DNA from 2 places in the Weizmannia sp. FSL K6-3076 genome. Region 1 is predicted to be linked to the other one. Evidence: a T-box and tRNA genes for the amino acid it is inferred to sense, from the RefSeq annotation. Region 1 holds a T-box; the other holds one or more tRNA genes.
What was found. The T-box of region 1 lies ahead of trpS (tryptophan--tRNA ligase). A T-box ahead of a tRNA ligase gene usually reads a tRNA of that ligase, here a tRNA-Trp.

Region 1 (7,564 bases):
CATTCAGCCCGTATTTCTGGTTCAGGATATGAACCTGTTCCGGTGATAATTTTTGCTGGTTCCGGAACGGGGTCCCCGGCAAAAATTTCATCAGGAAAAACGTAAAAGAAGCAATAATTAATAAGGTAATGCACAAATAAATAATCCTTTGCACAATGTACTTCGTCACACGTGACACCTCCCAAAGAAAAGGAATGTTTAAATTTTTCACATAAAAATCCTCTTAACGGTGAAAAGAGAGTATTTCGGAAAGAAAATACTCTCTTTTACCTTTTTAATTGAGGTCATGCAGTTTTCTTACTTTTGCACATATGCATCTTTAAACGTGTAATCCGGCCCGAATGTATGGTACTCGATCCCTTTTACATACGGTTTAACAAGGCGTAATGTAGCACGTTGATAAATCGGGCCGATCGCCGCATCGTCCATCAGGATTTTTTCAGCTTGCAGCATGATTTGCCAACGTTTTTCCGGATCATTGCCGTATTTGTTCTTCGCTTCATCAATCAGCTTATCGTATTCTTTATTCGAATAGCCGGATTTGTTGTTATCGCCGTTTGTTACAAACAAGTCGAGGAAGGTCATCGGGTCTTTGTAGTCAGGACTCCAACCGGCAACCTGGATGTCATAATCTTGGTTTGTATCCAATTGCAAACGGTTTTTGAATGGTACGTTTTTCAGTTTGATCGTTAACCCAGGAAGATTCTTTTCCAATTGGTTTTGGAAGAATTCGCCTGTTGTTTTTGCGTTATCTGTATCATCACCGAGAATTTCAAGCGTTAAGTTCTTCTTGCCGAGTTCTTTCAACCCTTTTTCCCAATATTTTTTTGCTTCTGTCGGGTTATACTGGAGGTAAGAACCCGATTCCGTACGGAAATCTTTGCCGTTTTTCGGATCTTTTGTAAAGTCTTTCGGCACGAGCCCGTTTGCCGGAATCGAACCGTTAGACAAGACCGTGTCGACATACGATTTTTTATCATAAGCCATCGCCAGTGCCATCCGGATGTTTTTGTTTGCTAAAGCGGTTTTCTTTCCGTTTCTAACTTCATTGTATTTGAAGTAGAAAACGCTTGACTCCGGATTTGTCACAGCTTCTTTGTTATTTTTATATTGTTTCGCATATTCGGCGCTCAAAACAGTCCGGTCGATTTTGCCCGTATTGTACAAGTTGACGCCTGTGCTTGGCGATTTTACAACCTGAACATTGATTTGGCTCAGTTTCACATGTTTCTTGTCATAGTAATTCGGGTTTTTCACGTATTTCCATGTCAAGCCTGTGCCGTTCCAGTCTTTTAATACGAACGGGCCGTTGAACAGCATATTGTCGCTGTTTGTCCCGAATTTGCTGCCTTTTGACTCAACAAATTTTTGGTTGAGCGGCAAATATGTGCCGAAAGCCAGCAATGATTTTAAGTAAGGAACCGGTTTTTCAAGCTGGACTTGCAATGTATGATCGTCAATCGCTTTTACCCCTAAAGTGCTTAGATCTTTTTTGCCAGCATTGATATCCGAAGCGTTTTTAACGACACCAAAGAACATATAAGCATATTGCGACCCTGTCTTCGGATTCACAGCCCTTTGCCAAGAGTAAACAAAGTCTTTTGCTGTAACCGGATCACCGTTTGACCATTTTGCGTCTTTACGGAGCTTAAATGTATACGTTTTGCCGTCTTTGCTGACTGTCGGTTCTTCTTTCGCAATCCCGAGTTTCAGCTCATCATTTTTCCCAACGACATAAAGGCCTTCCATTGTATTACCGAAAACGGTAAAGCTTGCCGCATCCGTTGCAAGTGTCGGATCCCCTGTCGGAAGTTCAGCCGTTTCATCCATATTCAGCACTTGCTTGGTTTTGGATGAACCGCTGCTTGAACCTGAGCTGCTGTTTTTGCTTCCGCCGCCGCATGCGCCGAGGACGAGCGACAGGGCAAAAGCCAGCGTCATAAACACATAAAATTTTGACTTCTTCATCAGCTAACCACCCTTTTTTTATTTTTCTGAAAAGCTAGTGACTTTTCGAATTTAATTATACTAACATTTCACTTTCTTGTACATGTTTTTTTAATCTTTTTTAATTACGTAAAAGGAGTAATAAACCAAAAAGATATTGTCATCTCAATATTGTAACCCCTTACAAATGGTTAAAAAAATTATAAATAAAACTATTAAAATAAATAAACTTTGGTAGGTTTTTTAACAATGTTTTTTGTTTGAAAGCGTTAACAAACGCTTAACTTCCGCGTTCCGTTGTATTTATAATTTTTTCATTAATTTTAATAAATTTAATTTAACTTTAATTTAGGTTTAGATTTTCCGCTATTTCATCTTTTCTTTTGTTCCTGTATAATGAATGAAAATCATTTTGTAGGTGAGCGTATGTTCAAAAAGCTTGTCTGCTGGTTGCTGGCCTCCCAGTTGCTTGTTTTGTTTTTTTCTTTTTTGGTGTATAAGCGGATCGATTTGCTTAGCTATATTAATACTTCATTTACGATCGGGGCACTGTTGATTCTTTTTGCCGCATCGGTTTTCATGGCGCGGACCGGTTTTTTTGACGCGTTTGTTTACGGTTTTCAAAGAATGTCTTCTAAATTTAACGAGGAGGACGTCCGCCCGCTGTCGAAGCTGGTTACCTTGCGTGTTTCCATGCCTTTTCTTACCGGGGTGTCCATGATGGTGCTGATGGCCATCGCCCTTTTTCTGCAAAGTTCGTCATAAAATGCTGGCCGTTTAAAACGATCAGGCAAAGACGGAATCCTACATAAAATGGGCCTTGGCGGACAGCGGTTTTTGACATTTTTCCATCTTTTCATTATAATGATACTGGTATATAGAAGCGATGAAAAAGAAGAGTACATCTGTTTATGGCTTTTCAGAGAGTTTGTGGCTGGTGGAAACAAACATGCCTGCAGGTGGAATGGGCTTTCGAGCTCCGGAGATGAACGGGCGGCCGCCTCATTAGTTTCCGGCGTACGCCTTGCGTTAACCAGGCTCCAATTGGCATTGGAACTAAGCGGCCCGTATTGCCGGGCACTTAGGGTGGCACCGCGGATTTATCCCATTCGTCCCTAATTTTGGTTGAATGGGTTTTTTATTTTTCTGGAAAAATATCCATGCTTTAGGAGGAAGAAAAAATGAGGACGATTTTTTCAGCTATTCAGCCGAGTGGAACGATCCACATCGGGAACTATCTTGGGTCAATGAAGCAGTTTGTGGAATTGCAGAACAGCTTTAATTGCTATTTTTGCATTGCTGACGAGCACGCCATTACCGTCCCGCAAGACCGCCTTGAACTCCGCAAAAACATCAGGAGCCTTGCCGCTTTTTATCTGGCAGTCGGCATTGACCCGAACAAAGCGACGCTCTTTATCCAGTCGGAAGTGCCGGCGCACGCCCAGGCCGCATGGATGCTGCAATGCGTTGCCTATGTCGGCGAGTTGGAAAGGATGACGCAGTTTAAAGACAAATCTGCAGGGAAAGAAAGCGTATCGGCCGGGCTTCTCACATACCCGCCGCTCATGGCCGCTGATATTCTACTGTATAGCACGGATCTTGTGCCGGTCGGTGAGGACCAGAAACAGCATCTCGAGCTGACAAGGGATTTGGCGGAAAGGTTCAATAAACGTTACCTCGAAATTTTTACGCTGCCGGATATTAAGCTTTCCAATTCCGGAGCAAGGATTATGTCGCTGCAGGACCCGATGAAAAAAATGAGCAAATCCGATCCGAATAAAAAAGCATTTATCTCGCTGCTTGATGACCCGAAACTGGTCGACAAAAAGATTAAAAGCGCGGTTACAGACTCAGAAGGCGTGGTCAAATACGACAAAGAGCGGAAACCGGGCATTTCCAATTTGCTCGACATCTATTCCAACTTCAGCAGCTTGACCATTGAAGAGCTGGAACGGAAATATGACGGCGTCGGCTATGGCGCGTTTAAAGCGGATCTCGTTGATGTAGTGAATGAAGGGCTGGCCCCGATCCAAAAACGGTATTATAAACTGATTGAATCGGAGGAACTGGACCGGATTTTAGATGAAGGCGCGGAAAAAGCCAGTATTGTAGCCGGAAATATGCTGAGAAAAATGGAAAATGCGATGGGATTGGGCAGAAAAAAACGCCATTAAGAAAAAAACGAGTTGCGGAGGTTTCGCAACTCGTTTTTACATCAGTTCGCTTTTTTCATTGTGTTCCAGTTCCCATAGTTTTTCAAAAAAAGGCTGCCCTTTGATCATATTTTCGCACAACTGTTCATGCTTTTTGGACCAGCCTGTTTTTGTTTCTGCATAAAGCCGCTCCCACGCATCTTCAAAAGGCATAAACTGGATGTGTTCATACTGCTCCGGGCACCACTCTGTATACCAGTACCGCACTTCCGCCGTATTTTTCGAGGAATAGAGCTGGTCGAGCGCCATAAATAACAGCTGCTTTAATTGTCGTTCCCTTCTTGTCAGCCCCTGCATGCACTCCGGCGACGGGGATAAAATATGATGTTCTTTCGGATTGCTGCGGTTTTCAAACGGATAGGACACCGGTTCATGCCCTTCGATCATTTCATAGACAAGCTGTTCCTGCCTCGGAATCAGCCGGCTTTTGCGGATCGGTAGCGTATAGCCGATCGTATCCACCGCCAAAATCCCTTTTCCATCCGTCACGACAAAACAATATTCCAGCTGGATTCGTTCATGGTTTTTGCGCAAAACCGCCTTCTGGAAAACATCATTCAGCAAAGTTTGCGGCAGTTCAGCCAAATCGTTTTCAATGTACTCGTATAAAAGCGTGTCCACAAATAAAAGCGGCACCTGGTCCAGCAGTTCAATCACATCGTCCCTCCGCCACTCATGGAATGGGCAGACATTATAACTGTTTTCCTCCCCCTCGAACCAGTTGACCCATATATCGTGAAGATACAGCATGGATAACCCCCCGTATACTCTGTTTGTCATTCAGTATAGGCAGGGGGCAGTTAAATTATTCCTTCTTTTCCGGATTCCGCTGTGTAGAAAATAAAGATTGCACTTCGCTTGTAAAAAGAAGAACCCCAATCCCACCGCGTCGAAAAGGAAGAAGGCCTGCTTTAAAAGACGCTTCGTTTTCCCACCCCCGGCGAGTCGGAAAGGATAAAGGCTCTGCTTTAAAAAGACGCTCTGCTCTCCCAATCTCGGTGAGTCGCAAAGGATAAAGGCTCTGCTTTAAAAAGACGCTCTGCTCTCCCTCCCCCGGTGAGTCGGAAAGGATAAAGGCTCTGCTTTAAAAAGATACCCTGCTCTCCCAATCTCAGTGAGTCGCAAAGGATAAAGGCTCTGCTTTAAAAAGACGCTCTGCTCTCCCGATCCCGACAAGCCGGAAAGGGAAAAGGCCCTGCCAAAGACAGGGCCTTTATGGATTATTCCTGGGAATCCGCTTTTTCGGATGTGACACTTACCTTATACCAGTCTGTAGTCGGATATACAGCCAAATTTTTCACGCGGTTGTTTACTGCATACAATTGATAACGGTAAACGGTCGGGATGACTGCCGCTTCTTCTTTCATATACTCCTGCCATTCATTGTAAACCTTTTTGCGGTATGCTGTGTCAAAGGCTTGGGGAGAATGCCCTTTTTCCAACAGTTCATCATTTTTCTTGCTGACAAAGCGGGTGTAGTTAAACATAACGTTCCGTCCGTATAAGCCGTACGGGTCCACATCGGTACCGGTTCCCCAAGCGCCCGAATAGATATCCACTTTCGGGTCATCCTTTTCCACCATATCATAGAAAGAGTTGAACTCGGCAAGTCGACCGTTAACAAGTTTGACATTTAAGCCGACATCTTTCCAGCATTGTATATAGAATTTTGCCAGCGGCTCGGCCGTATCCCCGCCGCTCATGGAAAGGAAATTAATGACGAATTTTTTGCCGTTCGGATCTTCACGGTATCCGTCTTTGTCGACATCTTTATAACCGGCTTCATCAAGCAGTTTCTTTGCTTTTTTCGGATCATACGTGTACCCTTTTGCGGACTTGTCATGCCATTCCGGGAAAGATGGCGGAATTAAAGTCGTCGCCGGGAAACGCAAACCGTGATAGATTTTTTCGCCAACTGACTTGTTATCGAGCGCATATGCCATCGCCTGACGCAATTTTTTATTTTGGAATTTCGGATTATCCATGACGTTTTCCTGTTTCTTTGCATCCCAGTGGCCGAGCTTAAATCCGATATAGCTGTAAGCCAAATCGATCGTGCCAAGCAGCTGGAAGTTTTTCACACCTTTCGCGGCCTCATATTGGTCTACCGGGAATTCGGCATAATCGATCTCGCCTTTTTTCAAGGCTTGTAACACCACTTTCGGATTGACCACTTTGATGACGACACCTTTCAATTTCGGTTTCCCTGCCCAGTAATGGTCGTTTCTGACCAATTCAACAGACTCGCCCGGAACTACTTTTTTCACTTTAAACGGACCGAAGCCTAAAGGATGTAACCGAATTTTGTCCGACTGTGCCATTTTTGCGATCGGCACATCTTTTAAGTAATGTTTCGGAAGCGGTGTTGTCCAGACGCCTGTTTTTTCGGAAGGGTTGGCGCTCTTCCAGGTAATGGAAATTGTTTTATCATCGATTACTTTAACACCGGAAATATTTTTCGCTTTTCCTTTATGGTATTCATCCATGCCGACGATATTTTGGAACAGTGCATCACCGTAGCGCACGCCGGTATAGTCTTTATTTCCGATGACCAGGTATGCAAATTCAAGGTCTTCGGCGGTTACCGGCTTCCCATCAGACCAGTTGACATTGTCTTTGATTTTAATCTTCATTGTCTTGTTGTCATTGGACAATTTGTACGTGGCGGCACCGTCATTCGTAATTTCATAGTTCTTGTCTGTTTTTAACAGCGAGTCATCGATAAACTGAATGACTTCAGCGTCATATGTCCCTTGGTAGAAAGCAAGGTTGAATGTGCCTTCAATCGGCGTATCGGAAACGATGCCGTAATTCAAAATCCCGCCGTCAATCGCTTTTTTGTTGTTTTTGACGGTAGTCGGAAACTTGCTTGTTAAATCTTCCGTTTTCACTGCCTTGTCTTCCTTGCTTCCGCTGCTCGGTGAATTGTTGCAGGCTGACAGCACCAATACGAGTATCACCAGCAAACTGAATACGCTTGACCATTTTCTTTTCCTCATTGCTAAGCCCCCTCTTTTTTATCCTTGTCTTTGTCTTGCATCGGCTGCGCGTTTTAACGCCTGGCCGATAAAATTTATACACAGCATCATCACCAGAATCAGGAGCGATGCAGGTAACCAAATCCACCATTTATGCTGGAGCACATCCGGGTTTGTGGCGTAACTGACCAACGTCCCAAGGCTCGGTGTGCTTTCCGGCAACCCGAAGCCGAGATAGGTCAGGCTCGATTCAATCCCAATATTGCTTGCCAAGTTAATCGTCAAGTTCACGATAATAATCGAGCTCAAATTCGGCAGGACCTGGAAGAGAATAATTTTCCAGTCCGGCGTACCGAGCGTCTTGGAAGCACTGACATAGTCGAGTTCCCTTTCCGAAAGCGTCTTGGAACGAATCAGTCTTGCTTT
Region 2 (7,564 bases), 1.5 Mb from region 1:
ACAACCAGGATGTTGGCTTAGAAGCAGCCATCATTCAAAGAGTGCGTAATAGCTCACTGGTCGAGTGACGCTGCGCCGAAAATGTACCGGGGCTAAACGTATCACCGAAGCTGCGGATGGACACCGTATGGTGTCCGTGGTAGGAGAGCGTTCTAAGGGCGTTGAAGCCGGACCGGAAGGACCGGTGGAGCGCTTAGAAGTGAGAATGCCGGTATGAGTAGCGAAAGAAGGGTGAGAATCCCTTCCACCGAATGCCTAAGGTTTCCTGAGGAAGGCTCGTCCGCTCAGGGTTAGTCGGGGCCTAAGCCGAGGCCGAAAGGCGTAGGCGATGGACAACAGGTTGATATTCCTGTACCGCCTCTTCACCGTTTGAACGATGGGGGGACGCAGGAGGATAGGGCAAGCGCGACACTGGTTGATCGCGTCCAAGCAGTTAGGCCGGTGCGGAGGCAAATCCTTCGCGCCAAGGCGGAGCTGTGATGGCGAGGGAAATTTTAGTACCGAAGTTCCTGATTCCACACTGCCAAGAAAAGCCTCTAGTGAGGTGAAAGGCGCCCGTACCGCAAACCGACACAGGTAGGCGAGGAGAGAATCCTAAGGTGAGCGAGAGAACTCTCGTTAAGGAACTCGGCAAAATGACCCCGTAACTTCGGGAGAAGGGGTGCTTTTTGGGGTGTATGCCCCGGGAAGCCGCAGTGAATAGGCCCAGGCGACTGTTTAGCAAAAACACAGGTCTCTGCGAAGCCGCAAGGCGAAGTATAGGGGCTGACACCTGCCCGGTGCTGGAAGGTTAAGGAGAGGGGTTAGCCGTAAGGCGAAGCTCTGAACTGAAGCCCCAGTAAACGGCGGCCGTAACTATAACGGTCCTAAGGTAGCGAAATTCCTTGTCAGGTAAGTTCTGACCCGCACGAAAGGTGTAACGATCTGGGCACTGTCTCAACGAGAGACTCGGTGAAATTATAGTACCTGTGAAGATGCAGGTTACCCGCGACAGGACGGAAAGACCCCATGGAGCTTTACTGCAGCCTGATATTGAATTTTGGTACAGCTTGTACAGGATAGGTAGGAGCCTTGGAAACCGGAGCGCCAGCTTCGGCGGAGGCATCGGTGGGATACTACCCTGGCTGTATTGAAATTCTAACCCGCACCCCTTACCGGGGTGGGAGACAGTGTCAGGCAGGCAGTTTGACTGGGGCGGTCGCCTCCTAAAAGGTAACGGAGGCGCCCAAAGGTTCCCTCAGAATGGTTGGAAATCATTCGCAGAGTGTAAAGGCATAAGGGAGCTTGACTGCGAGACTTACAAGTCGGGCAGGGACGAAAGTCGGGCTTAGTGATCCGGTGGTTCCGCATGGAAGGGCCATCGCTCAACGGATAAAAGCTACCCTGGGGATAACAGGCTGATCTCCCCCAAGAGTCCACATCGACGGGGAGGTTTGGCACCTCGATGTCGGCTCATCGCATCCTGGGGCTGTAGTCGGTCCCAAGGGTTGGGCTGTTCGCCCATTAAAGCGGTACGCGAGCTGGGTTCAGAACGTCGTGAGACAGTTCGGTCCCTATCCGTCGCGGGCGCAGGAAATTTGAGAGGAGCTGTCCTTAGTACGAGAGGACCGGGATGGACGCACCGCTGGTGTACCAGTTGTCTTGCCAAAGGCATCGCTGGGTAGCTATGTGCGGAAGGGATAAGTGCTGAAAGCATCTAAGCATGAAGCCCCCCTCAAGATGAGATTTCCCACAGTTTATACTGGTAAGATCCCTGAAAGATGATCAGGTTGATAGGTCCGGGGTGGAAGCGCGGCGACGCGTGGAGCTGACGGATACTAATCGATCGAGGACTTAACCAAATAGAAAAGTGAAGGGCGCTCGCTCATCGGCGTACGGATTTCGGAGCTTTCGACTGAGATAAAGGAAACACGGCGAGGTATCGAGCCGATGTTGACTTATCGTAGGGAGAAAGCGTAGAAATACGCTAGCCGATAGGCGCTGGAGCTAGACAATTCTCAAAGTTAGTAGCAGAAATGCATTCTCCGTTTACAGTTTTTTCTCCCATCCGGTTTTCAGGGAATCACATAATTCCTGTTGATAAGAAACGAAAACTTTGTTATAATGATTTTTGTCATTGAGGTCCGGTGGCGATGGCGGAAAGGTCACACCCGTTCCCATCCCGAACACGGAAGTTAAGCTTTCCAGCGCCGATGGTAGTTGGGGGTTTCCCCCTGCGAGAGTAGGACGTTGCCGGGCTTGTATTCCGCAGTAGCTCAGTGGTAGAGCAATCGGCTGTTAACCGATCGGTCGTAGGTTCGAATCCTACCTGCGGAGCCATTATGGAGAGCTGTCCGAGAGGCCGAAGGAGCACGATTGGAAATCGTGTAGGCGGCTAAAAGCTGTCTCAAGGGTTCGAATCCCTTGCTCTCCGTCATGATCCATATGGCCCGTTGGTCAAGCGGTTAAGACACCGCCCTTTCACGGCGGTAACACGGGTTCGAATCCCGTACGGGTCACCATTTACATATTTGGAGGATTAGCTCAGCTGGGAGAGCGTCTGCCTTACAAGCAGAGGGTCGGCGGTTCGATCCCGTCATCCTCCACCATTTTATCATCGCGGGGTGGAGCAGTCTGGTAGCTCGTCGGGCTCATAACCCGAAGGTCGCAGGTTCAAATCCTGCCCCCGCAATTTACATATAAAGGTCCCGTAGTGTAGCGGTTATCACGCCTGCCTGTCACGCAGGAGATCGCGGGTTCGATTCCCGTCGGGACCGCCATCTACATTTTACATAATTGTGGCTCGGTAGCTCAGTCGGTAGAGCAAAGGACTGAAAATCCTTGTGTCGGCGGTTCGATTCCGTCCCGAGCCACCATTTGGCCGGTCTAGCTCAATTGGTAGAGCAACTGACTTGTAATCAGTAGGTTGGGGGTTCAAGTCCTCTGGCCGGCACCACGCAATATGGAGGGGTAGCGAAGTGGCTAAACGCGGCGGACTGTAAATCCGCTCCCTCAGGGTTCGGCGGTTCGAATCCGTCCCCCTCCATTTTTTAAAGGGGCATAGTTTAAAGGTAGAACAGAGGTCTCCAAAACCTCCAGTGTGGGTTCGATTCCTACTGCCCCTGCCATTATGATGGCGGTTGTGGCGAAGTGGTTAACGCACCGGATTGTGGCTCCGGCATTCGTGGGTTCGATTCCCACCATCCGCCCCATATTTATTGGGCCATAGCCAAGCGGTAAGGCAACGGACTTTGACTCCGTCATGCGCTGGTTCGAATCCAGCTGGCCCAGTATGCGGAAGTAGTTCAGTGGTAGAACATCACCTTGCCAAGGTGGGGGTCGCGGGTTCGAATCCCGTCTTCCGCTCCATTGATGGCGGCATAGCCAAGAGGTAAGGCAGAGGTCTGCAAAACCTTTATCACCGGTTCGATTCCGGTTGCCGCCTCCATCATATTGTGCCGGTGTGGCGGAATTGGCAGACGCGCACGACTCAAAATCGTGTTCCTTCGGGAGTGTCGGTTCGACCCCGACCACCGGTATAACAGCATCACATTGAAAGCTGATGCCAAACGGAACGCTTCTCAAGATAAAGAGAAGCGTTTTTTTATTGCAATTATATTATTGAAGCCGAGCCCAATTTAAGTGGCTGCTTGAAAACGTACACTTGTGGGTATCTACAGCAATTTAACTTGTACAAAAAGGGAATTGATCTTATAAGAAATGTTTGAAAATACTATCTTAAATTTTCTATTTATAATGAGAACAAGAGCTGGGCAGCCTACTATTTACTAGGGTTGTCTTTTCTTTTTTTCACCGTAACCGTCCCATCTTTTTCAAGATAAGCCTGGTCAATTTCATCAAGTGAAAATACACCTTGCTTTCTCAATAACTCCGTCAGTTGGTTCATATCAATTTTATTTTTTTTCAGTACGACTTTGTTAATTTTTCCCTTATCGATCATCAGCGTTTTATCCCCGATAAGGAATTTTTCCAGTTTATCATAGCGGTAAATGAGGATGTCAAAAATGATTTTAATGATGACCCAAACAGAAAGCATCGCAAGAATGTAGTACCATTTTACACTTGGGTCATAAAGGCCGTTGCCGACGATTTCAGACAGCATAATGCTCCAGATGAAGTCGATTGGCGTAAGGTTTGAAATGCTTTTGGCGCCAGTACATTTTAGACAAAAAATGAGCGCAAGAAAGCCCATGATCAATTTTAATAAGTCCATGCCAATTTGCATCGCTAAACCCCTCCTTCAATGACGTTCAGTTTTCTCTCGAATGCTCACTTTTACGGGGCTTTCCAACGCTTAATCCAACTGTTTATACTGCTTCAGCAAGCATTCTATTTTTCACTTCGCCAACTTCATGCAGTTTGGATACCAATGCTCTTTCTGCTGCTTCTATAGGAAAAAGAAAACCTGTATCGGAAGAAAATCCACGCCCCGATCGTTCATAAGGATTTTTTAATTGCATTTTCCCTTAAAATCAGTGTCGTAAACGAACGTTCTCATCATTGGGATACACCGGACAGGTTAGGCAAATCATTTTGTTTTGGGAATCTGTTATTTTACAATAGATCTATCTTCACGAGTAGAAGGAAAGGAAGCGGACAATGGGTAGTCAAAAAAAGTTGAATGACGTTGCATTTTCGGTTTTAGATTTGATCCCCGTTTTATCTGGAAAGACACCGGCAGATTCGTTTAAAAATAGCCTAAGCCTCGCACAGCATGTTGAAAATTGGGGCTACAAACGATACTGGCTCGCGGAGCACCATAATATGGTGGGAGTAGCCAGCTCTGCAACGGCTGTTTTAGTCGGGTATATAGCGGCAGGGACGAAAACCATCCGTGTCGGGTCTGGCGGTGTGATGCTTCCAAATCATGCACCGCTTGTCGTGGCTGAGCAGTTTGGAACACTGGGTTCCATCTATCCAGGCAGAATTGATCTCGGCCTTGGCCGTGCGCCGGGTACAGACCAATTGACAGCTGCGGCGCTCAGAAGGAATTTAAGGGGCGGGGAAATGGATTTTCCGGATAATGTCCAAGAACTGATGAACTATTTTCTCTCGGATAAAGAACGCAGGACGTATGCACGGGCCGTCGTGGCAGAAGGGGTGGATGTTCCGGTTTGGCTTCTTGGGTCAAGTACATACAGTGCCACACTTGCTGCCAGGCTCGGCCTGCCGTTTTCGTTTGCAAGCCATTTTGCACCAGCGCAATTGTTTGATGCTTTATACCTTTATCGGGAGAACTTCAAACCGTCCAAGTATTTGCAAAAGCCATATGTGATTGCGTGTGTGAATGGCGTAGCAGCTGACACAGATGCAGAAGCAGAAAGGATCGCAACAAGCCTGTACCAGTTTTTCCTCGGCGTTATCCGTGGAAAATCGCAGACGCTGCAGCCGCCTGTCGATAGCATGAACGGGATTTGGACTCCGTTTGAAAAAGAAGCGGCATTGCGTCAGCTTGAATATGCTTTTATCGGTTCAAAACAGACAATCAAAGAGAAAATGGAAGAATTTTTGGATGATACACAGGTCGATGAGTTGATGTTTGTATCGCATATTTACAACCATGAAGAGCGGCTGCGGTCTTATGAGATCCTAAGTGAACTGAAGGAAGATCATGCGTGAATAGGGGAGCTGTTTTGCTTCCCTTTTTCGCAAAATGGTTATTGACATTTTTTACGATCTGGATATAATTATAAAAGTGACATAACAAACAGCTTTGTTTGCGATTCATAGGATCATGCCGGTGTGGCGGAATTGGCAGACGCGCACGACTCAAAATCGTGTTCCTTCGGGAGTGTCGGTTCGACCCCGACCACCGGTATCAAAAGATCACATTTCAGTTTTTCGGTAAAACGTTCCTTATAATCTAGTAAGGAGCGTTTTTTCATTTTCCGGCAGAAGTCACTCTCTTCAATCGGTGAAGGGCAGAAGGAAAGGGATGAATTTCGGTTTGCATTTACTAAAGGCTGCTTATTTGTTTTTTTCATTATTCAGTCGTAAAATAAAATAAAGAATTTAATAATAGCGAATCTAAACACAAATCACTATACTTATCAAGGCTATGAAGCATATCAGCTAGTTCCGGGCGTTCCAGATTTGTTCAGCAATCCCAATTCGCCGAAAACAAAGCATATAAGTGATATTCGTAGGCTTTGAAAACCGTTCAAGTGCGCTGATACATAACGAATTTCAGAGGAGATGGGTGAGAGTGAAGATCAGAGCTGCTGTACTACGGGAATCAGGTGCTGCTATGCCATATGCAGCAAGCAAACCGATTAAAATTGAAACATTGGAACTCGATGAACCGCAACAAGGAGAAGTGCTTGTCAAGATGAAGGCGGCCAGTTTGTGCCACTCGGATTTGTCTGTTATAAATGGCAGCAGACCCCGGCCTTTACCGATGGCTCTTGGGCATGAGGCTGCCGGTGAAGTGGTGAAAACCGGTGAAGGTGTGACGGATCTTGCGCCGGGTGACCATGTTGTTTGTGTGTTTGTACCAAGCTGTGGCGAATGCCTGCCGTGCAAGGAGGGACGCCCTGCATTATGCGAAACGGGTGCGGCTTCAAACGCGGCAGGTACTTTACCAGGAGGCGGCATCCGGCTGCATGCAAATGGTGAAGACATCATGCACCATCTCGGCGTATCCGCTTTTTCAGAATATGCTGTTGTGTCCCGTCGTTCTTTGATTAAAATTGAAAAAGACGTTCCGTTTGAAAAGCTTGCCCTTTTTGGATGCGCTGTCATTACGGGGGTCGGGGCAGTCGTGAATACAGCCCGGATTAAGTTGGGCAGCACAGTTGCGGTTGTCGGTTTGGGCGGCGTCGGATTAAGCGCATTAATCGGGGCTGTATCAGCAGGGGCGAGCCGTGTAGTAGCAGTAGATGTCAATGAAAATAAATTTGCGTTGGCAAAAAGGTTTGGAGCAACAGATGTATTTGATTCCAAAGATCCAGATGTTGTTGAGAAAATACGTGAAGCAACTGGCGGGGGACTGGATACTGTTTTTGAGACGGTAGGTGCAGTCCCGGCGATGGAAACGGCATACGCCATCACCAAGCGCGGTGGCACAACCGTTACGACAGGACTACCGGATCCAAAACATCATTTTTCTTTCCCTTATGTAACGCTGACGGCTGAGGAACGGACGCTAAAAGGTTCCTATATCGGTAGCTGTGTTCCAGAAAGGGATATTCCAAATTATATCCGGCTTTTTAAAAACGGCCGCTTGCCAGTGGATGAATTGGTAAGTGATGTCATTTCTTTGGATGAGATAAATGAGAGTTTCGACAAATTGGCTAAAGGGGATTCATCTAGAATCATGATTCGGTTCGACTAAAAGATGATTGCCAAAAAAGGTGCCCCGTGCCGATAAAGTGGCAGCCATGTTAAAACACAATAAAGAAGAGATCAAGCAACTAGAAATGAACTTAAGTATTTACATCAAGTCCGAGCACCCATTTGCATGATGACGACTTGGTACAGCAGATAACAGGGCTGGAATATTTTGTTCATTTTATAAAACGGCAAAAATTTTGATTTCCTGACTGAATCCAGCGATTCGCAAATG

Region 2: it has a tRNA-Trp gene. The T-box ahead of trpS (tryptophan--tRNA ligase) is inferred to sense a tRNA for this amino acid. The anticodon was not compared.

Annotation. Positions count from the first base shown of each region.
Region 1 is NZ_JBBOWU010000001.1:1,001,030-1,008,593, reverse strand. It holds gene opp3b (oligopeptide ABC transporter permease) at 1-169, opposite strand, end outside; gene NSS95_RS04490 (peptide ABC transporter substrate-binding protein) at 298-1,968, opposite strand; gene NSS95_RS04485 (DUF3899 domain-containing protein) at 2,374-2,712, shown strand; T-box leader at 2,825-3,067, shown strand; gene trpS (tryptophan--tRNA ligase) at 3,129-4,121, shown strand; gene NSS95_RS04475 (YjbA family protein) at 4,158-4,910, opposite strand; gene opp4A (oligopeptide ABC transporter substrate-binding protein) at 5,381-7,159, opposite strand; gene NSS95_RS04465 (ABC transporter permease) at 7,178-7,564, opposite strand, start outside.
Region 2 is NZ_JBBOWU010000001.1:2,546,052-2,553,615, reverse strand. It holds rRNA gene NSS95_RS12305 (23S ribosomal RNA) at 1-1,841, shown strand, start outside; rRNA gene rrf (5S ribosomal RNA) at 2,123-2,238, shown strand; tRNA gene NSS95_RS12295 (tRNA-Asn) at 2,245-2,319, shown strand; tRNA gene NSS95_RS12290 (tRNA-Ser) at 2,324-2,413, shown strand; tRNA gene NSS95_RS12285 (tRNA-Glu) at 2,427-2,501, shown strand; tRNA gene NSS95_RS12280 (tRNA-Val) at 2,513-2,588, shown strand; tRNA gene NSS95_RS12275 (tRNA-Met) at 2,598-2,671, shown strand; tRNA gene NSS95_RS12270 (tRNA-Asp) at 2,684-2,759, shown strand; tRNA gene NSS95_RS12265 (tRNA-Phe) at 2,780-2,855, shown strand; tRNA gene NSS95_RS12260 (tRNA-Thr) at 2,860-2,935, shown strand; tRNA gene NSS95_RS12255 (tRNA-Tyr) at 2,944-3,025, shown strand; tRNA gene NSS95_RS12250 (tRNA-Trp) at 3,034-3,107, shown strand; tRNA gene NSS95_RS12245 (tRNA-His) at 3,116-3,191, shown strand; tRNA gene NSS95_RS12240 (tRNA-Gln) at 3,199-3,270, shown strand; tRNA gene NSS95_RS12235 (tRNA-Gly) at 3,274-3,348, shown strand; tRNA gene NSS95_RS12230 (tRNA-Cys) at 3,354-3,427, shown strand; tRNA gene NSS95_RS12225 (tRNA-Leu) at 3,437-3,518, shown strand; gene NSS95_RS12220 (DUF421 domain-containing protein) at 3,761-4,225, opposite strand; gene NSS95_RS12215 (hypothetical protein) at 4,308-4,460, opposite strand; gene NSS95_RS12210 (LLM class flavin-dependent oxidoreductase) at 4,600-5,619, shown strand; tRNA gene NSS95_RS12205 (tRNA-Leu) at 5,737-5,818, shown strand; gene NSS95_RS12200 (zinc-dependent alcohol dehydrogenase family protein) at 6,206-7,333, shown strand.